DNA from 4 places in the Williamsia sp. Y844 genome. Region 2 is predicted to be linked to each of the others. Evidence: riboswitches for the same ligand, from Rfam matches in the RefSeq annotation. Region 2 holds a riboswitch; each other region holds the start of a gene.

Region 1 (7,547 bases), on a different contig from region 2:
GGAGGCACCCGCAGGCAGACTGTTGTGCTTCTCGTCCACACGCAACGCGATGACCAGTACAATCGCCGCGACGACGATCAGTACAACCACCGGTAGTAGCGTCCACAGGAGCCCCTTGCGACTCGGCGAACTGCCTGGCACGAATTACCTCCGGTCGAAGTTCTTGCCGCTCGCGGCGGGCACAGGTCTCCACAGTATCGTTGAGTCGATTTGCTGACCGGCTACCGGAGAACACTTTGGGTAGGCAGAACACACGAGGAGTACAACGTGGACTTCGACGTCACGATTGAGATCCCCAAGGGACAACGCAACAAGTACGAAGTAGACCACGAGTCGGGAAAGATTTATCTCGACCGGTACCTGTACACATCGATGGGCTATCCCGCCGACTACGGGTACATCGACAACACCCTCGGCGAGGACGGCGATCCGTTGGACGCCATGGTGTTGCTCCCCGAGTCCGTCTACCCCGGCGTGATCGTCCGCGCCCGCATCGTCGGCATGTTCCGCATGACCGATGAGGCCGGTGGTGACGACAAGCTGCTGGCCGTTCCGGCCGGAGATGTCCGCTGGGACCACATCCAGGATGTCGGCGACGTCTCGGACTTCGAGCTCAAGGCGATCGCCCACTTCTTCGAGCACTACAAAGATCTCGAGCCCGGCAAAGAGGTCCAGGGTGGCGGCTGGGCAGGCAAGGCCGAGGCCGAGAAAGTCGCGCAGGAAGCGATCGAACGTCTGGCCTCGCAGCCGCACGGGGCGAACGAGCCCTCTCGCGGCTGATCGTCCCCACATACACGAAAAAGGGCCCGACTCGCATCAGCGATGTCGGGCCCTTTTCGGTTGTGTGGGGCGATCTCAGGACCGGGTGCGGTCCGCAGGCGACTCGTTGGCCTCGATGAGGGTGCGTTCTGCAGCGCTTACGTATCTCCCGAGCAGTTCGGTCAGGGTCTCCACATCATCGTCATCCCAATCGGCCAGCATCGTCTCGAGTTCCTCGGCCCGCCGGGTTCGGAAATCGGCGACCCGTTGCGCACCGGATTCGGTGACCACCAGGATGGTGGCCCGGCCGTCACGCGGATCGGCCTCGCGCCGCACGTAACCGAATTTGACCAGCTGAGCGACGTGGCGGCTGATCGTCGACGGGTCACTGAACAATGCCTCGGCCAGCTCACCCGATCGCGCCGGCGCCCGATTCAGCCGAAACAGACAGTGGTAGGCCGCAGATTCGACAGCGTCGTCCGCGGTTCGCCACCGCGTCGCCGCCAAGCGGTCACGAATCCGCAGGTGCCTCGCCAGGACCTCCATGAGATCCGCAATCTGATCGTCTCGCGACGGTGTCTCCTCCGACATGATCCTTCTCAAGGTTCAACGAGTTTCGACATGCAACTAGTTGTTGCGTGAGAGTATGGCCCTCGCCGCGGAGCTAACGCAAGAACCCACCGTCGACGAGTCGCACCCGATCCGCCGTGCCACTAGCCTGGGGAGTCGTGACCCCATCCCCGCCGAACTCGCGGCCCCATTTCACCTCGATGCCAGACTTGGCTCTACGCGCTCTCGGCGGCGCGGTCCTCTGGACCAATGACGACCTCTTCGCCGAGGCCGAGAACCTCATCAAGACGCCCGCCGCCGAGTATCAACCGGCGACGTTCGGACACAAGGGTCAGGTCTATGACGGCTGGGAGACCCGGCGGCGACGTGAAGCAGGTGTGGACCAGGCGATCGTGCGCCTTGGCGTCCCCGGCATCATCTACGGCGTCGTGGTGGACACCTCGTGGTTCGTCGGCAACTATCCGCCGTACATCTCGGTGGAAGCTGCTGCGGTCGAAGGCATTCCGACCACACAGGAGCTGCTGGAAGACACGAAGTGGCAGACGATCGTCGACCGCGTGGAGGTCAACGGTGATACCCAGAATCCGTTCCGGGTGGATTCCAAGGAACGCTTCACCCACGTGCGGCTCACGATCCATCCCGACGGTGGCGTGGCGCGATTCCGTGTGCACGGCCGCGGCGTCCCCGACCCGAAGTTCTTGTCCTACGGACACTTTGACCTGGCCGCGCTCGAGAACGGCGGCATGATCACCGCCTGCTCCAACATGTTCTATGGCTCTCCGAACAATCTCCTGATGCCCGGACGGGCCCGCACGATGGGCGAAGGCTGGGAGACCTCACGCCGACGCGATGACGGAAACGACTGGGTACAGGTCAAATTGGCCGGTGAGTCGACGATCGGACTCGCCGAACTCGATACCAGCTACTTCCTGGGAAATGCGCCGGGATCGGCGACGATACGTGGCCGTGACGGTGAAAACGGTGAGTGGTTCGAGGTTTTGGGCCGGTCTCCCCTGCAACCCGACACCCGGCACCGGTTCCTGATCGAGGTCGATCGACCGATGACCGAGGCCCGCCTCGACATCTTCCCCGACGGCGGCATGGCAAGACTGCGGTTGTTCGGCTCGCTGACCGAGGATGCTCGCGCACGGATCATCGATCGCTGGGAAAACGGCGAGAGCTGATCGACCATGCCCCCTCCCCCACGCCTGAAGGCAGGCGTGGTGGGGGGATCAGGCTGCGGCAGCCCGCTCGAGCAGACCGGGCAGCACCTGATCGGCGATGAGCTGCGCCGAGCCGGGCCGATCGCCTGTTTGTCCCTGGTCGAGGGGCCGCAAGATGACCGCATCGGCGACCTCGGCGGCGTAGATGTCGACAATCAGCGTCAGGAGTCCGTTGGCGGTGCCGACATAGCGCACGGTGTCGCCGAATCGCGACTCCCCCAGCCGGAGGAGCTCGGCCCGAGCGGTGGCCGCGTCTTCGGCGATCACCACGTCTATCTCCAACGCCACCAGCAGGTCAGCGGGATCCTCACCGAGGTCCTGCCATCCGGCGCGCAACGCAGCCCGCTCCTTGATGCCGCCGCGCAAGTCCGGCTGGCGGATCCGACGGACCGCCGAACTCCGCGCATCGGCCGGACGGCGCCCGCTCCAGGCGATCGGATGGTCGTCACCGTCGATGGCAACCAGCAGTTCGGGGCGCGTCCGCGGGGTGGTGGCACTACTGATCTCGGTCATGACTTCTCCTGCTCGAAAACATTCTCGGTGAGTGAGTTCAGTTGCCGGGCAAGCTCATCGATGCTGGTGCCGGCACCCCAGCGGATGATTACGGGTTCGGAACGGCCCGCAACGGTGAGCGAGGCGATTCCCACCCTGTCCCGGGCATCGGGCCACAACTGGAGCCGGCGGATACCGGGAAGCCGGGCCGCCTGGGCGTCGAGCCACTCCGACAACGCCTGCTCGTGGAGGCCGACCCACTCGTAGCCGAGGTCGGCCAACGCCCGGGCCGGGGAATGACCGGTGCTGATGTCGTCGACGTCGGCCCGGGCGTCTGCGAGCCAGTCGCCGCGCCCAACAACCACAGCCGGGCCGGCCATGGACCGGCCGGACAACACGAGGTAGTCGATTCCATGGCTGGTCAGATTCACGGCCCGCCGGGGGACGATCTCGCTGCCGTCGACCAGCAGTCGCGCGCCGCGTCGGTGTGCGATCGCTGCCAGGGCGGGCAACGGCAGAACTTCGCCGGTGGCCTCGGCCACCGCGGGGACGATCAGGAGTGCGGCCGGTCGACGTTCGAGTTCACTGTCCACCGCGGCGAGGGTGGTCCTCAGATCAATCTGCGCCGGCATCACACGGTCAGCGCCTTCAGACGTGGTGGCCGCGAGGTCGGCCGTCAGATCGAGTGTCAGGACGTCACCTGGTGCAACACCGGCGACCAGCGCAACGGCCTCGGCAAGTTCGGACGCGAACAGAACTCGATCGGTCGGACGCGCCTTCACGAACCGGGCGATGTCTTCCCTGAGATCACTGGTGGAGGAGCTTGTCACCCGCATCCCCTTCGGATCAGGACTCCGCCGGAGTCCGCGCTTGCCGCCGTCCGAACAGACAGCGGCCAGGTTGTCACCCGGAGCACCCCGCCGCGAATGGAGGGTTGCCGGCCAGCAAGCCGGGGCTTGTCGCTGGCACTCATCACCGATAACCACATTGCAGCGCCATTGATTTCCCTGTCAAATGACAAACCTTTAAAACGCGGCGTGAATGTTATTCCGCGCTGGCAGAGGACTTTTGTGACCTACTCCGGTGTCGCCACCAGCGAAAGAAGAAATAGACGGACATGAGTACGCCCGCACCAACCGCCAGATAAAACATCAGCGTTGCCCCGACCGTCTCGCCGACCGCATAGCCGATGATGCACACCGCGCTCACCCAGACGACGCCGCCCGCGACATTCGCAAGCAAATATTGACGCGTCGGCATCTTGCTCATCCCGGCCACAAACGGGGTGACTGTGCGGACGTATCCGATCCAGCGCGCCCCGATCACGGTGGCGACCCCGCCGTGGCGGATGAGTTCCTCGGCCTTTTGCCAGCGTTCTCGCCCAACCCACCCACCGAAGCGGGTTTCGGTGATGCGGCCGCCGGATCTGCGGCCCATGGAATAGCCCGTCCAGTCACCGAGTACCGCCGCAATGCAGGCACCGACTATCAGCCACACGATGTTGGTCTGGCCGACGGCGGCTGCCACGCCACCGGCAAGCAGGACTGTCTCACCGGGCATGATCAGGCCGAGGAGCGCGGCCGCCTCGCAGTAGATGACGATGAAGACCACGAGGTACACCGCCCACGGCGGCGTCGACTGCACGATCGAGATGACCCAATCGGCCAGCGAGTGAAAAATGCCCACCCTCCGATCTCCGGTGACGACCTCAGGTGGCGTCGTCCGACTCCCGCTACAGGGCCTGGTCCAGGTCCTTCAACAAATCATCCACACCTTCGAGCCCGACCGACAGCCTGACCAGCGAATCGGACAGCCCGATCGCGGCCCGGCCCTCGGGTCCCATCGCCCGGTGGGTGGTGGTGGCCGGGTGCGTGATCAACGACTTCGAGTCCCCGAGGTTGTTCGAGATGTCAATGATCTGCAGACCGTCGAGCAGCTCGAACGCGCGCGCCTTTCCGGATGCCGAGCCCGTGTCGGCGAGTTCGAACGTCACCACGGTGCCACCACCGGACATCTGCTTCTTCGCCAGATCATGCTGCGGATGTGACTGCAGGAACGGATATCTCACCCGCGCAACCCGCGGATCGGCTTCCAGGAATTCGGCGATGCGCAATGCCGCGGCGGTCGAATGATCCACCCGCAACCGCATGGTTTCGAGTCCCTTGAGCAACGTCCAGGCGTTGAAGGGGCTCAGCGCCGGACCGGTGTGCCGCATCAGGGTCTGCACCGGACCGTCGATGTACTCCTTGGTTCCGAGCACTGCCCCGCCCATCACCCGGCCCTGGCCGTCGATGTGTTTGGTACCCGAATACACGATCACGTCGGCACCGAGCTCGAGGCCGCTCTGCAGGAGCGGGGTCGCAAAGACGTTGTCCAGCACAACCTTTGCACCGGCGGCGTGGGCGAGTTCGCAGACGCGCTCCACATCGACCAAGGTCTGCATCGGGTTCGACGGGGTCTCGAAGAACACCGCGTCAGTCGGCTTCGACAGTGCCTGTTCCCACTGTTCGATGTCTTCTCCGTCGACAAAGACGGTTTCGATGCCCCAGCGGGGAAGGATCTCGTTGCACACGACAAAGCACGAACCGAACAGGCTGCGCGCAGCCACCAGCCGGTCACCCGTCTTGAGCAGCGCACCGAGCGCCACGAAGACCGCCGCCATGCCACTGGCGGTGGCGAAACACGCCTCGGCACCCTCGAGCTGACGGAGCCGCTCCTGGAACATGGCCACAGTCGGGTTGCCGTAGCGGGAGTAGACGAATCGCTGTTCTTCGCCGGTGAAGGCCCGCTCGGCCGCAGCTGCAGACGAATAGACGTACCCGGAGGTCAGGTACATGGCCTCGGAGGTCTCCTCGAAACCGGACCGCATGAGCCCTCCGCGCACAGCCAGGGTCTCGGGCGAAAGTCCCTCGGGCAGTTTGGCGTTCAACTCGTCCTCCATCGTGCGCAATATGCTGTCTTGAATCTGGCCGTCTGGGTCACGATTGCCGCCACGGCAGGCCGGTTGCCTTCCAGCCGACCGCACCGCGATGTCCGTCCGGATCGGTGGCACCTTCGAAACCGTCGAGGATGTTGTATGCCTTGGCCACCCCGTCGGCCGTCGCGGCCTGCGCCGCACCGATCGAACGCTGTCCGGAACGACAGAGGAACACCACCTGCTGGTCGTTCTCGACACCGGCTTCGCGCAACTGCCCAACGAAATCGGCGTTGCGGGCACCGTCAGGAAAGCTGACCCACTCGATGAGTATCGGCTTCTTGGAGACACCAGACAGATCCGGTACGCCCACGTAGCTCCACTCGGCCTGGGTCCGACAGTCCACGAGTACCGACGTCGGATCCTCGTCGAGGATCTTCCATGCCTCTTGCGGGGTCAGATCGCCTGCGTAGCTCATGCACACACCTTCCAGTTGCCACCCTCTTTGACCAGAACAATAGGGGTGATCGTGGTTTCGCTCTTCTGTTCCCGGAACCAGTGCACATTGGCCGTGGCCCGATCGCCGTTGACGACGGTCTCCGAGATGTTGCCGACCTCGATCTTGCCGTCGGCATCACGCGCGTCCCGGTACTCGGCGGTGAACTCGTCCTGGCTCGGGAAGTCCGCAGACTCGAGCTCGGCGGTACAGAAGACGGCACGGTAGCTCGTGTAGTTGATCGCGTTCTGGGCCGTGTAGTAGTCGTTGACGGCGTGGGTCACTTTCGCCTGGTCCGTCAGCCGGTCCTCCGCCGGGCGAAGTACCTGCATGAGGACGATCGCACCCAGGACCACGACCATGATCGTGGCCGCCACAAGGAACGGCCAGATGGTCCGTCGCTCGTCGTCAAAAACTTCTGGTTCTGTCTCTTTGCCCCCACCCGACCGTTTACGGTCGGCTGCGGAGTCGCTTCCTGCCATGGCCGCGAGCTTATCGCTCATATTTGCCCGACCTGCCACCACCGTGAGACGGTTAACAAGATTTTGGTCAGCCAACCCTTACTTGACTGACCCAGAAACCGACGTTTTTGGTTCCGGTCAGGTCCAGCGCCTACCGTGGGGAGGAAGTAGCCTCCCCAGGTCCGCGTCGGTGACGTCCGCCTGAACTCTCCGCACGAGAAAGCAACTGCGACTCATGAGCGATCAGAACCGCCCGCTTCGCGTGGCCATCGTCGGTGCCGGCCCCGCCGGTATCTATGCCGCCGACGCATTGATGAAGTCGGACAAAGCAAAAGACCGTGGCGTCTCAATTGATTTGTTTGAGCGGATGCCGGCCCCGTTCGGGCTGATCCGCTACGGCGTGGCCCCCGATCATCCCCGGATCAAGGGCATCATCACCGCCCTGCACAAGGTCTTGGACAAGCCGCAGATCCGGTTGATCGGCAACGTCAACTTCGGCAGCGACATCGCCCTGGAAGACCTGCAGCAGATGTACGACGCGGTGATCTTCTCCACAGGCGCCACCGACGACCGCGCCATGCAGATCCCCGGCATCGACCTCGACGGTTCCTATGGCGCCGCCCAGTTCGTCG
Region 2 (7,547 bases):
GCGCGTTCGGTGTGCTGAAATCCACCGTCGCGGTCAGCGGGTCGACCACCGTGGTTCCCGCATAGCCGGTCAGATAACTCGAGGCCAGCGGGGTTTTCGCGGCACCGAGCGCAAGAATGGAGTCGAAGTTCTTCTTCACGGACTCCGCGGTGAGCGGCGTGCCGTCACTGAAGGTCACGCCGTCGCGGAGCTTGAAGGTGAACGACTTTGCGTCGGGGCTGATCTCCCAGCTCTCCGCCAGCCACGGTGTGATGTCACCGGTCTGCGGATCCTGGTCGGTCAGGGAGTCCACCACCTGGCGGGTGACATAGATCGTCTGGTTGGTGGCGCCCTGTGCCGGATCCGAACAGGTCGGTGCCCCGGAAAGCCCGTAGCGCAGGGTTCCACCCGGCGCAGCGGGGCCGGCGTCGCCCTCGCCGCCGGAGGCGTCGGACCCGCAGGCGCTGAGCAGGGTTGCTGTCATCAGCGCGGCGCCGACCACGGCGAACAGCGGGCGGGACACACGTGCATTCATCGATTTCCTCCATCGATCCTGGCGATAGCACGCTCCTGCGGAGAAGCGGCGGCTGCTTCGCCCGTTATCAGCTCACTGATGAGGTTAAACCGTTGCGCCCCAATATCTTCAATAAAATCAGTGTGGTTTTGAACCAGCCCGCTCACGCCACACCCGCGATCTTCCTGTCGCGCTTGGCGACTTCCTCACGAACGATGGGAATCACATACCGGCCGAAGTCGATCGCGTCGTCGAGCAGGTCGTAGCCGCGGGCCGAGAGGATGTCGATCCCCAGGTCGTAGTACTCGAGCAGCGCGGCTGCCACCGTCTCCGGAGAACCGACCAGCGCGTTGGAATTTCCGCCGCCCCCGGTTGCCTTGGACGTTGCCGTCCATCCCGCGGCTCCGAAGCGGTCGACTGAATCAGCGATCTCCAGTAGACGTTGGGAACCGGCATTCTGAGGCGATGTCAGGGAGAATCCGCGTGGGAGCTGGGCGGCGCCGGCTGCTCGGGCATTGAGCTGACCGAGTATCGATTCGGCTTTCTGCCAGGCCAATTCGTCGGTCGGGGCGATGATCGGCCGGAACGCGACCTGTAATCGCGGGCGCCCTTCACGACCTGCGGCCTTCGCAGACGCGGTGATCGACGCGATCTGCTCGGCCGTGTTTTCGAGGGGTTCACCCCACAGCGCGTAGATATCTGCCTCCGCGCCGCCGACCGCATAGGCCGCCGACGACGACCCGCCGAAGGAGATGTCGGGCCGAGGCTGCGCAACCGGGAAGACATCGGAGACGAAGTCGTTGAACCGGTAGTAGGTGCCGTTGTGGTCGAACGGTTCCCGGCTGGTCCACACCTTCTTGACGATCTGGATGTACTCCCGGGTGCGTTCGTACCGCTGGTCTTTCGACAGGAAGTCACCCTCCCGCTGCTGTTCGCTGTCGTTGCCGCCGGTGATGAAGTGCACCGTCACCCGTCCCTCGGAGATCTGGTCGAGTGTTGCGAAGGTTTTGGCGGCGAATGTCGGGTACGAGACATTGGGACGGTGTGCCAGCAGGATCTCGATGCGTTCGAGATTGCTCGCGATGTATGAGGCGGCCGCCGCAGGTTCAGGAGCACCGGCACCATAGGCGAACAGGATCCGGTCCCATCCGAAATCCTCGTGTGCACGAGCGAGTTTGAGCGTGTACTCCCTGTCGAAGGAGCCGGCGGTGGTACGAGGGTGGATCTCGGTGCCGTCATTCGTGGCAGCGATCCCCAGGAACTCTACTGGCATGTTTGTCCTTTTCGATGTGTCAGATGAAGTGCGCGAAGATGCGCCGACCGATACGCATCGACGGCGGGAGCCGGGTCGAAGCGGTCATGTCAGAGCCTCCAACGCGACGGGAGTGGAGATCGGGCGGCTCGGGATCTCACGTCTGAGCACCGGTGCGATCTCGGACTGGAAGAGTTCGAGCGAGTCGCGATGCTGGGAGTCGGTGAGGCCGCTGGCGTCAGCGTGCAGATGCATGACCTCATGACCGAACTTCTCGTGATATCGCAACACTTTGTCGATCACCTGCTGCGGGCTCCCGAGCAGAAGTGAGCTTCGTTCGATGGCGTCCTCGAGGGTCGGAAACACCAGCGGCAGACCGAATGACCCGATTCTCGCCAAGGTGGCGTCGAAGATCGGGCGGTATGTGTCGATCGCATCCTGCGAGTTCTTGGTGGCGTAGTACCCGGCCGATCCCGCACCCACGAGAGCATCCGCCGGATCGTGCCCGTATGCCGCCCACCGCGCTCGGTAGTGGTCGATCAATTCGGCATAGGGTTCGATCGGATTGGTGACGTTGGCCGAGAACAGCGGATCTCCGTAAAATGCTGCCAGATCGACTGATTCACGGCTGGTGGCGCTGCCGTGCCAGACGCGAATCTTCTTCTGCAGCGGGCGGGGCAGGGCCTCGGCGTCGGTCAACGACGGCCGGTACTTGCCCGTCCAGGTGACCGTGTCGTCCTCCCACAACCGTCGGAAGAGTTCGTAGCCTTCCCGGTTGCGCTCCCACTGGTCGGCCTCGGTGACGTGGAACAGCTTGGCCTGCGCGGCGCCGTTGCCCTTGCCGATCATCAGTTGCAGTCGGCCACCGGAGAGGTTGTCGAGGGTCGAGTAGTCCTCGAAGGCGCGAACCGGATCGAGCAGACTGAGCGTTGTCACCGCGGTGAACAGCGCGATGGTCGAAGTCCGTGCGGCGATGTTACTGAGCACAACCGGTGGCGACGAGGAGATGAACGGCCTCTCGTGCCGCTCGCCCACCCCGAAACCGTCAAAGCCCAATTCCTCTGCGAGAACCGCGTTGTCGATCACTTCTCGAAACCGCTCCGCCGCGGTCACGGTCTCGCCGGACAACGGGTGAGGCGTGTGGGTGATCAGACTGATCAACAGAAACTTCACCCGGACTCCTGAACTGACGGCATGGCACACAACCTTCATCGGTCCCGGCAGTAGCACCCGCACCCGCCGAGGCGGGGGGTTGCTGCGACGTCAGCGAGCCGGGTCTCTCAATCGCTCTTGATGATCCTTGTGCACAGTAAGCCGGTGCCCATAACGCGTCAAACGATGAATCAACTTGCCCGACAGACAGTGTGAGTCACGTTGGTCCCGCCATCAGGGATGTTCAGCCCTTTCCGGCGAACGGACCGACGGACTTTCTGAAGCATTGCCGCAGCACAACAGCCTCCAGGGCGATCCGGTCGGTCCGCGGTGATCGCAGGCCGTCCGGCACGACGCGTCATGACCACCCGCCGTGGAACGGTTAGATTCAGTCAGGTTCAAACCCCACGCCATCTTTTGATGGCCATCGGAATCGTGCGCCCAGGTCGCCGGACCCGCTATGGCTTGTTGCCCTCGTCTTCGATGATCCTGGGGGCTGCGACGCCAAACAGAACAAACGCGATCTCCCGATCTGCCATCAGCGAGGACCGGTCGGCGCCCGGGAGTACAAGAGGTTCGGCAAGATGCTTGTACCCGCAATGACTTTTCACCGCCACACCGCAGCCGGGATGACTTGTCGATCGAACCGGCCGTCTACTCGGGCGCCTGCAGCAGGTGTTCGCGTGTGTCGGCGAATGCTCGCCCCAACACGGCAACGTCCCGCGGACTGAGCAGGTCGAACATGTTTCGCCTGACCTCGGCGACATGTCCGGGGCTCGCCGACGCCAGCTTCTGCATCCCGGCGTCGGTCAATTCCGCCATCATGCCGCGTTTGTCGTCTTCGCATTCGACGCGAAGCACCCATCCGGCGTCGACCAGACGGCCGATTGCCCTGGTGGCGCCACTTCTCGTGGTCGTGATCGCATCAGCCAGATCCCGCATGCGCAGTCGGTGCTGCGGCGCCTCGGACAAGATGACCAGCAATTCGAAGTCCGTGAACGACAAACCGGCATCCCGGGCGAGCTGCTGATCGAGCGTCCGCAGCAGCAACCGGGTCGCATCCAGGTACGCGCGCCACGTCCGCTGCTCGTCCTCACTGAGCCACTGTGTTGATTCCACGACTAGAGCATAGCCAAAGTAGTTGACAAAGCAACCAGTTGCGGTACGCTACCGAAGTAGTTGAGCACGCAACCATTTACCTCTGCCCACTCGAAGCGCACACTGGATGAAGACCCCCGCACGGAAGGACCGGCCATGAGCACCGCCGACATCGACGAGAAGCGCCTGCAGGAATATGCGGGCAAGCGTGAGGCGATCCGCGCCGAACACCTGGTACCCGCCGAATCCCGGCCGGCCTCCTCTGCTCGCGGTCTGCACCACACCGCACTGGTCAGCAGCGACGTCGAACGCACCGTTCGCTTCTACCAGGACCTACTCGAATTCCCGCTGACCGAACTCATCGAGAACCGCGACTATCCCGGCTCCTCGCACTTCTTCTTCGACATCGGCAACGGAAATCTCTTGGCGTTCTTCGACTTTCCCGGCCTGGATGTCGGTCCATACCAGGAAGTCCTCGGCGGGCTGCATCATGTCGCGATCAGTGTCGAGCCGCAGCGCTGGAAACATTTGCGCGACAAACTGATCGACGCGGGCGTCGAACTCATCGAACACAGCGAGGTGTCGCTGTACTTCCGCGACCCCGACGGGGCCCGCCTCGAACTCATCGCCGATCCACTCGGCGAGATGTACGGCTCTCACGTTCTCTAGACATGGCTTCTGGCGATAGCGCTCCACTCGAAAGGCCCTACCGATGACCACAGCAACACCTCCCACCCGCTTCGACGTCCGCCGTGCCGACAGTCGCTTCAAGACCAACGCGGGTTGGCTCGACTCCAAACACTCCTTCTCTTTCGGCCCCCACTACGACCCGGCCAACACCCACCACGGTGTCCTGATGGTCAACAACGACGACATCGTCCTGCCCCGACAAGGTTTCGACACTCATCCCCATCAGGACATGGAGATCGTCACCTGGGTTCTGCAGGGCTCCCTGGTCCACCAGGACTCGATGGGACACAACGGCGTCATCTACCCCGGTCTGGCGCAGCGAATGAGCGCCGGTACCGGGATCATGCATTCGGAGAAGAACGATGTCTGGCGCCAAGACACCGCCGATGCGACCCACGATCCCGTGCACTTCGTCCAGATGTGGGTTGTCCCTGATGAATCCGGTATCACGCCGGGCTACGAGCAACTGGAGATCGACCACGAATTGCTGTCCGGCGGATTGGTTCCGGTGGCCTCGGGCATGCCGCAGTACGTCGACCATTCGGCGATCCGCATCAAAAACCGTTACGCCACCATGCATGTGGCGAGGATGTCCCCCGGGCAGCATCCCCTGACACTTCCCGACGCTCCCCTGCTGCACGTCTTCGTCCCGCGCGGCGACGTCGTGATGGAGGGTGTCGGCGAGCTCGGCGATGGCGACGCGGTCCGCGTCCACGGCGATGGCGGGCAACAGCTGACCGCCACCTCCGATGCCGAGGTCATCGTGTGGGAAATGCATGCCGCGATAGCGGCCTGAGACACCGGGCACATGGCAGACCCGATGCGGGGCTTCACCGATCCCGGACCGCCGTCGCGGATCGTGTTCGGCAGCGGGACCCTGGCAACCGTCGGCGACGAGGTCAGCAGGCTCGGCGGCAGTCGGGTTCTGCTGATCGCCGGACCGCGCCTGGAATCCCTGGCCACCGAGCTCACGGACCAGTTGGGAACTGCGCTCGCGGCCCGCTTCGACGGCGCGGTCATGCACACGCCGCTGGAGGTCACCGAGCGCGCGATGGAGTTGGCCGAAGCAGCAGATGTCGACTGTGTGGTGGCGATCGGCGGTGGTTCGGCAACCGGACTGTCGAAGGCGCTGGCAGTACGCGGCGGATACGACCAGATCATCGTTCCGACCACCTATGCCGGCTCTGAGGTGACGCCGGTACTCGGCGAGACCGTCGACGGGGTCAAGACCACACGCAGTTCGCCGGCCATCCTGCCCGAGACCGTCATCTACGACGTCGACCTGACCATGGATCTGCCTGCCGCGATCACACTCACCAGCTCGATCAATGCCCTGGCGCATGCGGTCGAGGCGTTGTACTCGGCCGACGCGAATCCGGTCACCGACCTCATGGCACTCGACGCCGTCACGGCCATCAACCGCGCACTCCCCCGCGTGATGGCTGATCTCCACGACGCGCAGGCCCGATCCGACCTGCTCCGCGCGGCCTGGCTGGCCGGCAGCTGCCTGGGATCTGTCGGAATGGGCCTGCACCACAAGCTCTGTCACACCCTGGGTGGCAGTTTCGGCCTGCCCCACGGCCCGACGCATACCGTCGTGCTGCCGCATGCCATGGCCTACAACACCCCCGCCGCACCGGAGACGATGGAGCGCATCGCCAATGCCATGGGTGTGCCCGATGCCGCGGCAGGCGTCTACGACCTGGTGGCGGGGCTCGGCGGGCCGCGCTCACTTCGCGAACTCGGATTCGATCCCGAATCCATCGCTCGGGCAAGCCAATTGGCAACCGCCAAGCCGTATCCGAATCCGAGGCCGGTCACATCTGCCGGCGTCGCCGAACTCCTGCGCGATGCTACCGTCGGACGCCGACCATCCACCGAGTCCGCTCGGACCCGATCCACCATGCCGTGATGGGGAATCTCGGGGAGCGTTTCGAAGAGCATCGCAGTCGGCTGCTGTCGGTGGCATACCGGATCACCGGCAGCATCAGCGATGCCGAAGACGCGGTTCAGGAGTCCTGGTTACGCCTCGATGCGGCCGAGCACGACGCGATCGACGATCTCGGCGCCTGGCTGACCACCGTGGTCGGCCGGATCTGTCTCGACCGTCTCAAATCAGCCGCCGTGACACGTGAAAGTCATGTGGGCCAATGGCTTCCGGAGCCGATCGTGACCCGGATAGCCCCCGAATACGACGATCCACTGCACGCCGTCATCGCAGCCGAAGACAGTCGTTACGCCGCGATGGTGCTGTTCGAAACCCTCACCCCGGCAATGCGCGTTGCCTTTGTCCTCCACGACGGATTCGGCGTTCCCTTTGCCGACATCGCCGAGATCCTCGGCTCCTCGACCGCGTCGGCACGCCAACTCGCCTCGCGGGCCCGTCGAACCGTCTCCGACATCCCGGCCCCGGTCAGCGACACCGAACAGGCCGAAGCCGTCGGCAGGCTCGTCGCGGCGATGGCGGCCGGCGACATGGATGCGGTGTTGGCCGCACTGGATCCGGACGCGATGATCGTCGGCGACGCCAACCGCACCACACCAACCGCGGTGAAGGCGATTCGCGGTGCCGCCGGAGTTGCCCGATTCCTGTTCTGGCTTCTGCGCCGCTACGGACCTGACGCACTCGCCCTGCAGATACCCGTCCGGGTCAACGGTGAACTCGGAACCTATTCCGCCGGCTGGGAGGTCAAGGGTGATCGTCGCGCCTCACCGGCCCGGGTCGTCTGCTTTGTGGTCCGCGACGGCCTGATCGTATCCATCTACGACATCGCCGATCCGACCAAGCTGACTGCGATCGATGCCGCTCAGCTCGTGCCCGCCTCCGAGGCAGCGTCACCGCCGGCCCAGGGCACACGGCAG
Region 3 (7,547 bases), 650 kb from region 2:
GAAATGCCGGGTGACGGTGCCGTGCGCGGCCTCCGCCTCGCAGACGCTGCCGTCCGGGGTCATCAGAACCGAGGTCATCAGACCCAGCGAACCGTAGCCCTGGGCCACGGTGTCCGACTGCACATCGCCGTCGTAGTTCTTGCAGGCCCAGACATATCCACCCTCCCACTTGAGGCTGGAAGCAACCATGTCGTCGATGAGCCGGTGCTCGTAATGGATTCCGGCAGCATCGAATTCAGCCTTGAACTCGGTATCGAAGACATGCTGGAAAATGTCTTTGAACGCTCCGTCGTAGGCTTTGAGAATGGTGTTCTTGGTCGACAGGTACACCGGGTAGTTGCGCTGCAGACCGTAGTTCAGCGATGCCCGCGCGAAGTCTTCGATGGACTTGTTGAAGTTGTACATACCCATCACCACGCCGCCCTCTTCGGGCATCTGGACGATCTCGTGCTCGATCGGCGCCGAGCCGTCGTCCGGGGTGAACGTGATGGTGACCTTGCCCGCGGTGGCAACCTTGAAATCGGTCGCGCGGTACTGGTCGCCGAACGCGTGACGTCCGACGATGACCGGCTTGGTCCATCCCGGCACCAGTCGCGGGACGTTGGAGATGATGATCGGAGCGCGGAAGATCGTGCCGCCCAGAATATTTCGGATGGTGCCGTTGGGCGAGCGCCACATCTTCTTCAGGCCGAACTCTTCGACACGAGCTTCGTCGGGGGTGATGGTGGCGCACTTCACGCCGACACCGTGTTTGAGGATGGCGTATGCCGAGTCGATGGTGACCTGGTCGTCGGTACGGTCACGTTCCTCGATGCCGAGGTCGTAATACTCCAGGTTCAGATCGAGGTACGGGTGGATCAGCTTCTCTTTGATGAACTGCCAGATGATCCGAGTCATCTCGTCGCCGTCCAGCTCTACGACCGTTCCTTCGACCTTGATCTTGCCCATATGGCTACGCGTCCTCCTCGACGATGTGTGCCCCGCTTTCGGACGCCGACTCATGAGCTGGCGCGCCTGCACCCAAACATGTTCAACCTAGTCCGGCGGGCTGTTACCTCGCTCACCGGACAAAGTAAATATAACGGGCGTACTGCTTGCCAGCATACCCATCACCTGACGGGTCAGGGGCGTCAGCGCAGGGGCCGGATCACGAGGCGGTGGTGAGGTCCGCCGACATGTCAACGGCCATTGTCTCGGTCGCAGCAGGCGCTTCGACAGCAGGCAGATCAGGAGCGACCGGCTTCTGACCTGCCGTGGAATCAACGACGTCGGGGCCGTCGTCATCAGCACCCTGGTCCGCGTGGGAGGTTGCCGGACCGTTCCACACCGGTACGGAGGCGGGCACATCGGCTTCCGGCACATCGGGATCCGACACAGCCGGCGGGGACACCTCGGGCGCCCGATGCCGACCAGGCCCCGGGATGACGTCGGCAGAGGCCTGCGGGCGATCAACGGACGACGCAGCGAGCGCCCTCTGAGAAGCACCGGCAAGGGCGGTGTCAGTGGCCGGGTCCCCCACGTCCGCCCTGCCCGCGGAGACCGCACCGAATGCCGCATCCGCCATGGCGCGCACCGTCGGTGCCGCGATGAACCCGAGATCCGGGTCACGGTGGTCGAGTACGGCATCGATCACCGCAACCCAGTCCCGAACGAAGTTCACCGGATATTTGACGATGCTGACCGCGCTCCCGAGAATCGCGGCCCACGCGGCCGGGTCACCGGACAGCGCGTCCCGGACCGTGTACAGGTCGGTCAGATACGCACCATGCCCGAGCTGCGGGAGCGCAGGCAGCAAGCCCATGATCGCGCGGGAGATCGGCCGGATGACCTCCGTTTCGGCATAGGGGAAATCGAGAATCACCGGGCGCAGCAAATTAGGCAGTCCGACCTGCGCCAGCACAGTGGTGAGTGAGGGATCGGCGGCGATGAAGATCACCGTGGCACCGTCGGGACCCTCGATGACGGTGATCCCGTCGGTGCCCACAGCCGCCCCCGGGCCTGCCGTCATGATGCCGCCATAGTTGTGGTGCTTGACCCAGAAGCCCAGCAACGCGTCCAATGCCCCGATCGGATCTCGCCGCGGGTCGGGTATGTCACAGACCGGGTCACCATCGATGCAGACCGAGTACACCGGTATGTCGCCGAAGTCGCCGTCGCGCGAACCATCGAGCATCGCGCCCGGATACGCATTGATGAGGTTGACCTCGGCTCCGGCACCGTCGTTTGTGCCGCGTCGCCGAGGGTCGGAATAGAGCTCGCCCGACACTCCGACCGAGGTCACGCCGTCGGCCTTGCCTGCCGCGATGTCGGCCAGTACATCGCCTGCGATCCGGGCCCCCTGCGAATAGCCGGCGATGACGGCCGGGTTGCCCGGGCAGTTGGCCTGATAGGTCGCCACATCCTGGGTGAGCGCGGCTTGTCCGGTCTCGATGTTCTCGTCGTAACTCTGTGCACCGAGTGGCCAGAAGGTCCCCGGATAGTCGACGCGTTTGATCACGTAGCCCCGGGCGCTGTAGCGGGTCTCCACCCCTATGGTGTGCAGGAAGTTCGGATCGTCGGTTCCGGCCACCACGAACACGACGCCGTCACCACAGTCGTACGCCTGCGCCTGGGCCGCGAGCCCTGGAGCACTCCCGAGGAAGGTCAACACGGGCAGCGCGACCGCAGCCGCTCCGGATGCCAGCGCCGCCACCCGTCGGCCGGCCGGTTTCGGAACAGAGCGATCAGGCTTCGTCCTCACACCCACAGCAGCCCCAGTTGTTTCGAATCACCGACGGCCTCAAGCATTTCGAGGCAGTTCACCAAAGTTACGGTGGACATTGACAATGGCCAATCGCATGAACGTAGTACAGGGGCATCCGGCTGGTGGCGAATCGCAGAATCTCCGTGCGCTGAACGCTTTTTTGAACAGGAACCGCGTGTTATATCCTTTTGGCCAGGTCCTGAGTGTCAGCGACAAGCCCCGGCTAGCTGACCGGCAACCCTCCAACCGCGGTGGGGTGCTCCGGGTGACGACCAGGTTGCGGTTCGCCGCGGCAAGCGCGGGGTCCGAAAGGTCGGACCCTCTAATTGGATGTCTACCGACCATGAAAGAGAAGTCCTACATGTCTGACACCGACGTCAATCCGGCTGACAACTGGAGCTTTGAAACCAAACAGGTCCATGTTGGCCAGAGCCCGGATTCGGCAACCTCTGCCCGTGCCCTGCCGATTTACCAGACAACGTCGTACACGTTCCGCGACACCGAGCACGCCGCCAACCTCTTCGGTCTGGCCGAGCCCGGCAACATCTACACGCGCATCATGAACCCCACCCAGGACGCCGTCGAGCAGCGAATCGCAGCCCTCGAAGGTGGCGTGGCGGCTCTGCTCGTCGCGTCGGGTCAGGCCGCCGAGACCTACTCAATCCTGAACATCGTCGAAAACGGCGGTCACGTGGTGTCGAGCCCGCGGCTGTACGGCGGTACGTACAACCTCTTCCACTACACGCTGCCCAAGCTCGGAATCCAGGTCAGCTTCGTCGAAGATCCCGAAGACCTCGACAGCTGGCGCGCGGCCATCCAGCCCAACACCCGTGCGCTGTTCGGTGAGACGATCTCGAACCCGAACAACGAGATCCTCGATCTCCCCGGCATCTCCGCCGTCGCCCACGAGGCCGGCCTGCCATTGATCGTCGACAACACCGTCGCCACCCCGTACCTGATCAACCCGCTGGAGCACGGCGCCGACATCGTGGTGCATTCGGCCACGAAATACCTTGGTGGACATGGCACCGCGATCGGCGGCGTGATCGTCGACGGCGGCACCTTCGATTGGCGGGGCCAGCGTGACGGTGTGGACCTGTTCCCCGGATTCACCACCCCGGACCCGAGCTACCACGGTGCGATCTTTGCCGACCTCGGTGCTCCGGCCTACGCCCTCAAGGCCCGCGTGCAGTGGTTGCGCGACACCGGTGCCGCCATCTCGCCGTTCAACGCGTTCCTCATCGCCCAGGGCCTGGAAACACTCAGCCTGCGGATCGAACGCCACGTGTCGAACGCCCAGGCGGTGGCCAAGTACCTGGAAGAGCACCCGCAGGTGGAGTCGGTGGCCTACGCCGGACTCGAATCCTCGCGCTGGTACAAGCGAGGCCAGGAATTGGCTCCGCGCGGCCAGGGCGCGATCATCGGCTTCGAGATCGTCGGCGGCGTGGACGCGGGCAAGAAGTTCGTCGACGCACTGGTCCTGCACAGCCATGTCGCCAACATCGGTGATGTGCGCTCGCTGGTCATCCATCCCGCCTCGACCACCCACTCCCAGCTGATCGCTGAAGAGCAGCTGGCCGCAGGCGTGACCCCCGGCCTGGTCCGGTTGGCTGTCGGCATCGAGAACGTCGTCGACATCATCGCCGACCTCGATGCAGGCTTCGCTGCGGCCAAGTGAGGTGAGTATCGACCCGCACACGCCACCACGAATCCATCCGGACTGGGAATCCCTGCCCGATGGGCAGCTGACCAGTGTGCCGGTCGGCCCGATTTCGTTGGACAACGGTGGACAGATCGAGAATGTGACCCTGGCGTTTCAGCGCTGGGGCACGCTCTCGCCCACCCGCGACAACGTAGTTCTGGCTCTGCATGCCCTGACCGGCGACTCCCACGCAACCGGACCCGCCGGTCCCGATCAGCCCGCCCCCGGTTGGTGGGACGGGCTGATCGGTCCGGGCGCCGCAGTCGACACCGACGAGTGGTGTGTCGTCTCGGCGAATGTCCTCGGTGGATGCGGCGGTTCCACCGGCCCGGCATCACTGGATTCCGAAGGGCAGGTGTGGGGTTCACGTTTCCCCAACATCACCGTGCTCGATCAGGTCCGCGCCGAGGTCGCATTGCTCGATGCGCTGCAGATCGATACCGTCGCAGCCGTCATCGGCGGCTCGATGGGTGGCGCCCGCGCGCTGGAATGGGTCATCGGTTACCCGGAGCGAGTGCGGAGCGGCTTGATCCTGGCCGTGGGCGCTCGCGCATCAGCCGACCAAATCGGTACGCAGACAACACAAATTGCGGCAATCAAGGCCGATGCCAACTGGCAGAACGGCGACTATCACGGCACCGGTCGCACCCCCACGTCAGGTCTCGGCATTGCCCGCCGCATCGCGCACATGTACTACCGCAGCGAACCCGAACTCGACCAGAGGTTCGCCAACCTCCCTCAGGGGCAAGAGGATCCGCTACACGGCGGCCGCTACGCGGTGCAGAGCTACCTCGAGCACCAGGCCGACAAGCTTGTCCGCCGGTTCGATCCGGGTAGCTACGTGGTGCTGTCCGAGGTGCTCAACAACCACGACGTCGGACGCGGACGCGGTGGCATCGAAGCTGCCCTGCGGAGCTGCCATGTACCCGTCGTGGTCGGTGGCATCGACTCCGACCGGCTGTATCCCCTGCGTCAGCAGATCGAGTTGGCCGAACTCATGTCCGGCTGCGTCGACGGATTGCACGTGGTGCATTCCGCCAATGGCCACGACGGATTCCTGACCGAATTCGAAGCGGTCTCAGACCTTCTCAAGAAGACTCTCGTCCTCGCGCGTGGCTGATAACCTCCACCTGACCGGCTGGCCCACGTGGCAGTCGGTCAGGTGCGGCAGCACCGGAAAATCGTCAGGTTGCCGGCGGCGACGTCGGCACCGTACCTGACGCCGGATCATCGGACTGCGGTGAATCCGCCGGGGCAACGAGCGCAGGCGCGGACGGTGGTGCCGGCGACTGCGTGCCCTCCTGCGGCTGAGCGGGTTCAGCCTCAGGGATCGGATCGGGCGTCGTTGATTCCGGCGGCGGAGGAGTCGACGGAGACGATGGGGACGACGGAGACGACGGGTCGAGATTGGGCGGCCACGTGATGCTCGGCAACGGGAACGGGATCAGGGACGGGCTCAGGGTTCTCGTCGGCGGATCCGAAAAAGAAACCGGCGGCGGCAATTCGGTTGTCACCCAACCAGGTTCGGGGTTTCCATTGACAACCGGTGGTGCCATATCCCACGTGGTCTCGGTCGGTTTCGGCGTCAGCGTGGAGGTCACCTGCGCGTTGGTGGTCGTGGTCGTTGTCTCCGGCGGAGCTTCAGCGATTGCGGATGGCACCGTCGGAGCCTCCGTGGACTTGATCGGTGTCGACGGGTTGCCTGCGAGCGATGATCCGACCGCGTACACGGTCATCAACGCTCCCGCGAGCAACGCACCGAACATGGCCAGCGGCGCCGCCGACAACCAGTCCCGGCTACGCCGTCCACCGATGAAGGCAAGTCCGGCAGGCCGGGTGCTCGCGGCGGCAAGGCGGGCGGCACCGGTCGCCGCAACCGATTCCGGGCCGTCCGGAAGCACCGCCTCGACACCGGCCTCGTCTGTGATGAGGTCGCGGACCAGTGGAATGTTTGCAATGCCACCGATGAGCACGATGGCCTCTGGGCGGGAGGCCGCCGTGTACTCGGAGACGGCAGCAGCCGCCGCCTGCGCCATCGGCCGGATGAGACCTTCGAACGATGATCGGGTCAGGGTGCCGGTATCCGACACGCCACCGATCATCAGCGAGGTCGACTCACTCACGGACAGTTCTTCTTTCGCGGTCCGGCATGCGCTCAGCACCGTGGACCTGCGACGTCCGCGCAGGCGACCGATGATGGTGTGATCCTGCATCAGCAGAGCATCGAGCGCAGCGCCCGAAATCGCCTCGCTCCGTTGCAGGTCACTGATCCGTCCGGTCGCCGGATCAAGCGTGTACATGCTCATCCCGGTGTCGCCCAGGTCCACGACGACCACCGATGCGAAGCGGCTGATCTCGCCGGTTGAACCCAATTGGTGCGCCACAGCCTCTGTTTCGGCGATCAACTGGATCTGCCGCTTGACACCGGTACCACGAGAAGCGATTTCGCGAGCGTGCTCATCGGTGCGATACGCAACGCCGATCGGCCCGACCTTGCTCCCGCGGTCCTGCGCGGTACCCAGCATCAGATCGATGCCGGAATTCACGCGGCCGGCGCGGGTCAGACCATCGGTGAGGTCGACGTCGATGACGCGGTTGATCGAACTCTGGCGACCATTGTCATCGGTCGACAGCAGGACACAGTGGATCATTCCACTGCCTGCGGACAAACCCAGTGACGTACTCATGGTCCTCATTCCGATCGCTATCTCTCGGTTGGGGCCCAGATGATGCCGACTTCACACCCCTGATCCATTCACTGCCGTTGTTGGACAGTCCCCCTGCCGCCCTTGTCTGAGGCCGCACTTTTACGTTTCGGCACGACCAAAGTCAACAGACAATTACAGCAACGGAACCATTGTAATCAATCTGTGCCCAAAGGGTCGATCGAGGTCGCCAACCAGAGGATGGCGACACCGACAAACACCATCGACGACACGTCCGCCACACGTCCGCGAACCTCGAGGAGACCGGCGCGGGATGTCGGCAATATCGCCCGGAGAAGCGCCGCCAGCAAGGCGGCCGAACCGAGCACGAAGGTCCCTCGACGCCAGCGGTCGAAGATCAAGAAGATCGCGGCCACCACGATCAGCGCCATGACAG
Region 4 (7,547 bases), on a different contig from region 2:
GTAGTTGTAGTTTCCGCCCGGAGCCTGGACCGTCTCGACGGAATAGCCGGGTGTGTCCTTGAGCGCGCTGACGTTGACCGGCGGGACGCTGGCAATCGCATCGACCTGATTGCTGGTCAAAGCGCCGTAGCGAGAGGAGTCTTCGGGGATCTCCTGGATGCTGATGGCTGCCAGGTGTGCCTTGCCGGAGTGGTCGGCGTTGCCCGGACCCCAGTTGTAGGCCTCGTTGCGGGTGTAGTCGATGCCCTTGTTCGGGGTGTAGCCGGCTTCACTGACAAACGGCCCGGTGCCGACGATCTTGCTGCACAGGGCATCTGTTCCCTGAGTCAGGGTGGAGGGGGCCTCGATGCCGAGGTATGCCGAGGCCGCGGAGGGAAGGAAGGCCGAATTCGGCTCGGAGAAGGTGACTTCCACGTGCGTCGGGTCGATGACGTTGGTGCCGGCGTAGGTGGCGATGGTGTTGGCCGCGAGTTGGGACTTGGTGTTGGGGTCGACGATGTGGTCGAGGTTGGCCTTGACTGCGTTGCCGTCGAACTTTTCTCCGTTGGAGAAGGTGACGTCGTCGCGGAGGGTGAAGGAGTAGGTGAGCTGGTCGGGGGACACGCTCCACTCGGTGGCGAGCCAGGGGTCGAGGCTGCCGTCGGTGTTGAGGGCGACAAGAGAGTCGAGGATCGGGCGGGAGAAGAAGCCGGCGACGTCGGCAGGGCTCTGATGGGGGTCGATGCAGCCGCCGGGACTGCTGTTGATGGCAAACCGAAGGGTGCCGCCGTCGACGGGATCACCGGTGGCCGTCGCGGAATTATTGCTGTCGCCGGAGCCACAGGCGCTGGCGACAAGTCCGACCGTGAGAGCCGTAAGAATCGTGGCCTTGCTCAGATGACCCGGTCCGGGATGCACCCGTCTCAATCGGCCGGCAGCAGGTGTTCGGGACATCGGTTTTCTCCTCGTGAATGCAATGGGCGTGGCAGGTGCTCAGGATTCGATCGCGTGGTGCGTTGAACAAGGTCATCAAGCTTCCGGAAATCTCTTCGGGCTCGCTTGCGTGAACCCCGCGCTTGCCCCATGCCGGTGAAGGCTGGGGCCGTGTCTGTCATCCAGGGCACCCCGCCGCGGTGGAGGGTTGCCGACCAGCAAGCTGGAACTTGGCGCTGATACTCGTTGACACAGGGCAGTTGTTGTCCACCAAGCGAATCCGGGCATCATGTGGGTATGCCCGGGCAGGGGATTTCAACTGTTGGACAGAACCATACTCACGCTCCTGCGGAAATCCGATGGATGCGCGGAGTTCCGATCGCCGAGAAGTTAAAGCACATGGGTATGGACGACGCCGTAAAAGTCTGTTAGCGTCGGCGTCGGTCACGAGTACCAGCGAATAGCCCCGGCTTGCTGGTCAGCAACCCTCCATCGCGGCGGGGTGCTCCGGGTGAAGACCTGGCCTGTTCGAACCCGAACAGGCAAGCGCGGACCCCCCACGTCCGAGTTCCGAACTGCTCCATCGGCAGGTTCGAAACTTGGTGCGTGCGGAATCCCTGACACCGGAAGCTGGTGTGAGATATGAGCACTGCAACACTGAATCGAACCCTGAATGCTCTTGCAGCGATAGAAGGTTCGGACACCCAGGCGCCATTGCGGGATGGCTCGACCACGCGATACGTCAACTTCGACTACGCGGCGAGTGCACCGGCGTTGTGCAGCGTGGTCGAGAGAATCACACAATTGCTTCCGACCTACTCGAGCGTGCATCGGGGCGCGGGCTACGCATCGCAGGTCACGACGCAGGCGTACGAGACCGCCCGTGAGCAGGTCGCGGACTTTGTCGGTGCCGGCGAGCAGCACTGCCTGATCTTTACGCGGAACACCACCGATTCGCTGAACCTCCTGGCCCGCTGTGTGCCGGGAAAGGTCGTCGTCCTCGATCTGGAACATCATTCAAATCTGTTGCCGTGGAGTGACGTTCACGTGGTCCGTGCCGCGAATACGCTGGCCGCGACGATCGTTCGCGTGGAGACCGCACTGATAGAGACCGGTGCGGCGTTGCTGGCGGTCACCGGTGCTTCCAACGTCACCGGCGAGATCTTGCCGATCGGTGAACTGGCAGATCTTGCGCACCGCAACGGCGCTCGGATCGCTGTCGACGGAGCGCAGTTGGTTCCGCACCGCAGGGTGGACATCACTGCAGGCGGCATCGACTACCTGGCCTTTTCAGGACACAAGACCTACGCGCCTTTCGGGGCCGGAGTGCTTGTCGGACTGCGGGATTGGCTGGATGCGGCCGACCCGTACCTCGCAGGCGGCGGTGCCGTACTCAATGTCACCGAGCAGGACGTGAAGTGGGCGCCCGCGCCTGCCCGTCATGAAGGCGGTTCGCCCAACGTCCTGGGTGCGGCTGCGCTCGCGGCGGCCTGCGTCGAGATCGAATCCCTCGGGGAGGCTGTTGTTTCCCATGAAACGTCACTCACCGACCGGTTGCGCAATGGTCTGGCGGAGATCCCGGGCGTGCATGCCCTGAAGATCTTCACCGACAGCACCGATGCCGTTGGCGTTGTCAGCTTTGTCGTCGACGGGCATCGGGCATCTGAGGTGGCAGCCCATCTCTCGGCCGAACACGGCATCGGGGTGCGCGATGGACGATTCTGCGCCCACCCGCTTCTGGACCGTCTGGGCCACGGCTCAGGGGCTGTACGCGCCAGCCTCGGCCTCGGTTCGACCTCCGAGGACGTCGACCTTCTGCTCGCCGCCCTCCGAACCCTCTAGACCCCGGGGTGGGGGACACTCAGTGCGATGAGCGCGGTGTCGTCTTCGAGCCCGGCACCGAAACTGTCGAGCAATGCCCGCACGTCCTCGATGATCTGGCCTGCGGACGTCGGCGTGTGTGCCGCGGCGAACTCGAGCAGCGCACCGTTGTCGTCGTACCGCTCGGGACCAGGTCCGGTCCGCGCCTCGGTGAGCCCGTCGGTGTAGAGCAGGAGGGTGTCGCCGGCATCGAGGTGGATCCGCTTCGAGACGAACTCAGGGTCGCGCAGGATGCCGACCAGTTGCCCACCTTCGGTGCTCACGTACTGCGCTTGACCGGCGGCGGTGAGCAGTAGGGCGGGTGGGTGCCCACCACTGGCGAGGTGGACGTCGAATCCGTTGTCGCGGCGGGTGAGCACACCGAAGATCACTGTGCAGAACCGTGGTTCGTCACCCTGGTGATTCGCATGCAACACGGTGTGGAGGTTGCGTAACACCGCAATCGGATCGTCGTCGTACACCGCCGCAGCGCGCAGCGTGTAGCGGGTCAGCGAGGTCACCGCTGCCGCGGTGGCCCCTTTGCCGCACACGTCGCCGAGGAAGAACCCCCACTTGTGCGCCGACAGGGCGAACACGTCGTAGAAGTCGCCGCCGACATCGTCGATCGACGCGGCGTGGTAGTGGGCCGCTGCCTCCATGCCATCGGGAGGTCGTAACGACGGTGGAAGCAGCGAGCGCTGAAGAGTCGAGGCGAGCAGTTGTATGCGCGCACGTTCTTCTTCTGCATGGCGCCGCGCCTCGAGCAGCTGTTTCTCGTATGCGCGTCGGTCACGTGCGTCCTGTGCGGTGATGCGGACGAGCACGGCGGTTCCATCGGCACCGATCTTCACGTTCGCGGTGACGAAGACGGGCAGTCGTCGGCCGTCGGCCGCGACGAGGTCGACGGTGATTCCGCTCAGTACGCCTTCCAGCTGCAGCAGCGGTGCGAAGTGGGTTTCGTAGTGGATCCGCCCGCCTGCGGTGAGCAGATCGCTGAAAGGTCTGCCCAGCAATGACGTTCGGTCTTGTCCGAGCCACACCGTCAGAGTGGTGTTGACCTTTGCGATGAGCCCGTCCGGCCACGTCGACAGATACCCGCATGGCGCGTTCTCGTACAGGTCTTCCAGATTCTCGTCGAGTACGCCCGGTGACCCGATGTCGCTGTGGTCCTTGCTCATCAACGGCCACCGACGAAGGCCACGATGGCCTCGGTGGTGGGCACGGGGTCGCTGAGCTGGGGGCAGTGACCGCTGGCGTCGAGCGTGACGAGTTCGCTGCCCTCGATCTGGTTGTGCACGTACGCGCCCACGTGGCGGGGTGCGAGTGAGTCTCGCGCACACTCGATCACGAGGGTGGGCACGGTGACACGCGCGAGATCGGTGCGGTTGTCGGACAGGAAGGTGGCGCGGGCGAACACCAACGCCTTCTCCGGGTCGGTTCGACAGAAGGATTCGGTCAACTCGCCGCCGAGCGCTGGTCGCTCCGGGTTACTGGCGATGTTCGGCGCCATCGACGCCGACCAACCCAGATAGTTGCTCTCGAGAGACTCGAGAAGTTCGTCGATGTCATCACGCGTGAAGCCACCCCGATATCCATCGGATTCGTCGTCGACATAACGCGGTGACGGGGTCAGCAACACCAGCTTGGCGAACCGGTCGGGTTCTTTGGCCACGGCGAGGGCGCCGATCATCGACGCGACCGAGTGACCCACGAACACCACGTCGTGCAGATCGAGTTCGTCGACGATGTCGAGCACATCCTGCGCATAGGTCTCGAGGTTCGAATACCGCTCGGCGTCCCACGCGGCCGGATCGGAGGCGCCGGCACCGACGTGGTCGAACAGCACCACCCGATGATCCGGAACCAACCGCCCGGTCACCCGATGCCATAGGTTCTGGTCGCATCCGAATCCGTGGGCCAACATGATCGTCGGTCCATCTTCGCGCCCGAGGATCTTGACGTTGTTCTTCGCGCGCACATTCACGTGCTTCATCCTCGCACCTGATGTGCATTCCCGTGGGCGGGCCGTGCCGAAGCACGTTCGGTGCACCCGCCCGGGGTTCGGCGCATTCAGTGGACGGGCGGCGTCCACCCGTGGGCTGCGGTCAGTGTCGCGCGGCCGAGGCTGTGAATGCGGAGCGCCTCTTGCAGTTGAGTTGGTCCGGCGAGGATGCCGAGTGGCAGCCTGCCGATATCCACGGCGTGCACGGTGAATGTGAACCGCCCCGGCAGGCCGGGTGGGGCCTGCGACGGACCGACGTAGCGTGCGATTCCGTAGTCGTTGGGCAATTGCTTTGCCAGACTGGGTAATCGATCATCGTTCCCATTCCCGGCGTCGACCACCAGTGAGGTCACACCACCACTGACGTCGGCGACTGCCCAATGGCACCGGCCACCCGAGTCGTGCGCTGTCACCGCATAGGACAGCGTTCCGATCGGGGCACCCGACCAGTGCAATGACGGTGACACGTCGAGCCCGCCGCCGCCGAGTAGTCCACTGCGTTGGGCCGTCCGCAGGCGCCCGCCGTCGACGACCTCATGCGAGCCCAGCACCAGTCGGGTCCGGGCCGGCACCGTTGGCGTCGTCGCGACGGAATAGGTGGTCATCGCGTTGCGTCAGTAGATGTTCGACGGCCGGACCATGCCCTCGGCGAGGTCACCGAATCCGGGAGCGATGATGGCGCCGGGATTCTGGATCACCTCCTCGACGACCAGGGTCTCGGTGGTCAGGAGCAGCGCCGCGATCGACGCGGCACTCTGCAATGCCGAGCGGGTCACTTTGAGCGGGTCGATGATCCCGGCGGCGAACATGTCGCCATAGGTGTCGGTCACCGCGTTGAACCCGTGCCCTTCCGGAAGGTCGGCGACCCGTTGCACAGCCTCGTCACCGTCGTAGCCGGCGTTGATCGAGATCCAGCGGAGTGGCTCTTCCACTGCGCGACGGACGATTTCACGTCCCTCGGCGGCGTCGCCGGTGAGTTCGAGAAGGTCGAGTGTCGCCTGTGCCTGGATCAGGGCGGTGCCACCACCTGCGACGATGCCTTCCTCCATCGCGGCCCGGGTTGCCGACAGGGAGTCCTCGACGCGGTGTTGCTTCTCTTTGAGTTCGACGCCGGTGGCGGCACCGACGTGGATCATCGCCACCCGGCCGGACAACCTGGCGATGCGCAGTTGCAGGTTGTCCTGGTCGTGTTCGTTCTCGGTCCGCGCCAGCTCTTGTTCGAGTTGATGGATGCGGGCCCGCACCTCCGACACGTCACCACCGCCGTCGACCATGGTTGTCGACAGCTCGGTCACGGTGATCTTCTTCGCCCGGCCGAGGTGTTCGAGACGTACATCGGAGAGGGACAGGCCGGAATCGGCGCTGACGACCCGGCCGCCCAAAATGGCTGCAAAGTCCTCCAATTCGGCAACGCGTCGATGACCGAAGCCGGGAGCCCGCACCACCACCGAGCGGAACGTGTCATGCATGTTGTTGGTGATGAGCATCGACAGCGCCGGTCCGTCCATGTTCTCGCAGAGGATCAGCAGCGGCCGCTTGCTGCGCTGCACCTGCTCGAGCACCGGCATCAGGGTCTGCACCGTGGTGATCTTCTGATTGGTGAGTAACACATAGGCGTCGTCGAGCTGTGACTCCATCCGGTCTTTGTCGGTGACGAAGTAGGGGGAGATGTAGCCGTGGTCGAACTCGACACCGTCCACAAACGACAGTCCCAGTCCGAACTGCGGCCATTCCTCGACACTGACCACACCGCCCACACCCACGTGGGTCATGGCCGTGGCGATCACGTCGCCGATGTCGGGGTCGTTGTTGGCCGAGAGCATCGCCACGTGCCGGAGCTGTTCTTCGCCGGTCACCTCACGGGAACGTTGTTGCAGCAGAGCGACCACCGCGTCCACCGCCTTCTCGATGCCGCGCTTGAGTTGCATCGGGTTTGCGCCGTTGTCGACGGCCAGGAGACCTTCGCGCACCATCGCCTGGGCGAGAACCGTTGCGGTGGTGGTGCCGTCGCCGGCCACCCCGTTGGTCTTGGTGGCAACCTCTTTGACCAGCTGCGCCCCCATGTTGGCGTAGGGGTCGCGGAGCTGGATCTCTTTGGCGATGGTCACACCGTCGTTGGTGATGGTCGGAGGGCCGGTCAGCTTTTCGAGTACCGCGTTGCGGCCCTTGGGTCCGAGGGTCACCTTGACCGCATCGGCAAGCGCATTGACCCCCATCTCCAATCGAGCCCGAGCGTCCGAACCGAAGCGCAGATCTTTTGCCATTGTGCACGCACCTTCATGTGTAGACGAATTGAAAAGCTATGTGGTGTAGGTGATCTAGGGAATGAGGATGGCTCGCCCCCGCACGTTCCCGGCGTCGAGATCGGACAGCGCGGTGGCGAAGTCGGCCAGCGGATAGGTGCTGGTGTGCAGCGACACCTTGCCCTGCGCCGCGAGAACCATCAGTTCGACGAGGTCGTTGTAGGAGCCGACCAGGTTGCCGATGAAATTGATCTCGGTGGAGATGATGTCAATTGTCGGAATCGACAAGGTGCCGCCGTATCCGATCACGTAATAGTTGCCTGCCCGGCGCAACATCCCGACACCGTCTTCGATGGCGCCACCTTCACCGACGAAGTCGATGACGGCTTCGGCGCCGTTGCCGTCGGTGAGGTCGAGAACCTGCTGGATCTGGGTGCCGTCCGCGACGACCGTGTGATGGGCGCCCAATTCGGCGGCGAGTTCGAGCGCCGGCTCGGACCGGTCCACCACGATCATCCGGGCTGCTGACA

The links. Region 2 has a riboswitch for S-adenosylmethionine ahead of AC1TQG_RS12900 (LLM class flavin-dependent oxidoreductase). Riboswitches for the same ligand answer to the same signal wherever they lie in the genome.
Region 1: another riboswitch for S-adenosylmethionine. It lies ahead of AC1TQG_RS05390 (aminotransferase class V-fold PLP-dependent enzyme); the one in region 2 lies ahead of AC1TQG_RS12900 (LLM class flavin-dependent oxidoreductase).
Region 3: another riboswitch for S-adenosylmethionine. It lies ahead of AC1TQG_RS15815 (bifunctional o-acetylhomoserine/o-acetylserine sulfhydrylase); the one in region 2 lies ahead of AC1TQG_RS12900 (LLM class flavin-dependent oxidoreductase).
Region 4: another riboswitch for S-adenosylmethionine. It lies ahead of AC1TQG_RS24410 (aminotransferase class V-fold PLP-dependent enzyme); the one in region 2 lies ahead of AC1TQG_RS12900 (LLM class flavin-dependent oxidoreductase).

The regions. Positions count from the first base shown of each region.
Region 1 is NZ_JBXCJB010000001.1:1,204,732-1,212,278, forward strand. Features, by position in the region: gene dacB (D-alanyl-D-alanine carboxypeptidase/D-alanyl-D-alanine endopeptidase) at 1-90, opposite strand, end outside; gene AC1TQG_RS05370 (inorganic diphosphatase) at 268-780, shown strand; gene AC1TQG_RS05375 (MarR family winged helix-turn-helix transcriptional regulator) at 856-1,350, opposite strand; gene alc (allantoicase) at 1,488-2,513, shown strand; gene AC1TQG_RS05385 (hypothetical protein) at 2,562-3,065, opposite strand; gene AC1TQG_RS05390 (aminotransferase class V-fold PLP-dependent enzyme) at 3,062-3,874, opposite strand; SAM riboswitch class IV at 3,906-4,021, opposite strand; gene AC1TQG_RS05395 (DedA family protein) at 4,089-4,730, opposite strand; gene AC1TQG_RS05400 (O-succinylhomoserine sulfhydrylase) at 4,777-5,985, opposite strand; gene AC1TQG_RS05405 (rhodanese-like domain-containing protein) at 6,023-6,436, opposite strand; gene AC1TQG_RS05410 (Rv0361 family membrane protein) at 6,433-6,936, opposite strand; gene AC1TQG_RS05415 (FAD-dependent oxidoreductase) at 7,151-7,547, shown strand, end outside.
Region 2 is NZ_JBXCJB010000002.1:109,379-116,925, reverse strand. Features, by position in the region: gene AC1TQG_RS12915 (ABC transporter substrate-binding protein) at 1-514, opposite strand, end outside; gene AC1TQG_RS12910 (hypothetical protein) at 511-660, opposite strand; gene AC1TQG_RS12905 (LLM class flavin-dependent oxidoreductase) at 657-1,766, opposite strand; gene AC1TQG_RS12900 (LLM class flavin-dependent oxidoreductase) at 1,851-2,918, opposite strand; SAM riboswitch class I at 2,951-3,045, opposite strand; gene AC1TQG_RS12895 (MarR family winged helix-turn-helix transcriptional regulator) at 3,552-4,016, opposite strand; gene AC1TQG_RS12890 (VOC family protein) at 4,152-4,664, shown strand; gene AC1TQG_RS12885 (pirin family protein) at 4,708-5,481, shown strand; gene AC1TQG_RS12880 (maleylacetate reductase) at 5,506-6,597, shown strand; gene sigJ (RNA polymerase sigma factor SigJ) at 6,597-7,547, shown strand, end outside; gene AC1TQG_RS12870 (carboxymuconolactone decarboxylase family protein) at 7,493-7,547, opposite strand, start outside.
Region 3 is NZ_JBXCJB010000002.1:754,845-762,391, reverse strand. Features, by position in the region: gene AC1TQG_RS15825 (NADP-dependent isocitrate dehydrogenase) at 1-948, opposite strand, end outside; gene AC1TQG_RS15820 (cutinase family protein) at 1,148-2,740, opposite strand; SAM riboswitch class IV at 2,939-3,048, shown strand; gene AC1TQG_RS15815 (bifunctional o-acetylhomoserine/o-acetylserine sulfhydrylase) at 3,105-4,421, shown strand; gene metX (homoserine O-acetyltransferase MetX) at 4,423-5,565, shown strand; gene AC1TQG_RS15805 (Hsp70 family protein) at 5,630-7,132, opposite strand; gene AC1TQG_RS15800 (DUF3017 domain-containing protein) at 7,309-7,547, opposite strand, start outside.
Region 4 is NZ_JBXCJB010000004.1:689,518-697,064, reverse strand. Features, by position in the region: gene AC1TQG_RS24415 (ABC transporter substrate-binding protein) at 1-933, opposite strand, end outside; SAM riboswitch class IV at 1,047-1,164, opposite strand; SAM riboswitch class IV at 1,355-1,467, shown strand; gene AC1TQG_RS24410 (aminotransferase class V-fold PLP-dependent enzyme) at 1,555-2,754, shown strand; gene AC1TQG_RS24405 (PP2C family protein-serine/threonine phosphatase) at 2,751-3,950, opposite strand; gene AC1TQG_RS24400 (alpha/beta fold hydrolase) at 3,950-4,756, opposite strand; gene AC1TQG_RS24395 (YbhB/YbcL family Raf kinase inhibitor-like protein) at 4,843-5,379, opposite strand; gene groL (chaperonin GroEL) at 5,389-7,038, opposite strand; gene AC1TQG_RS24385 (NAD(P)-dependent alcohol dehydrogenase) at 7,093-7,547, opposite strand, start outside.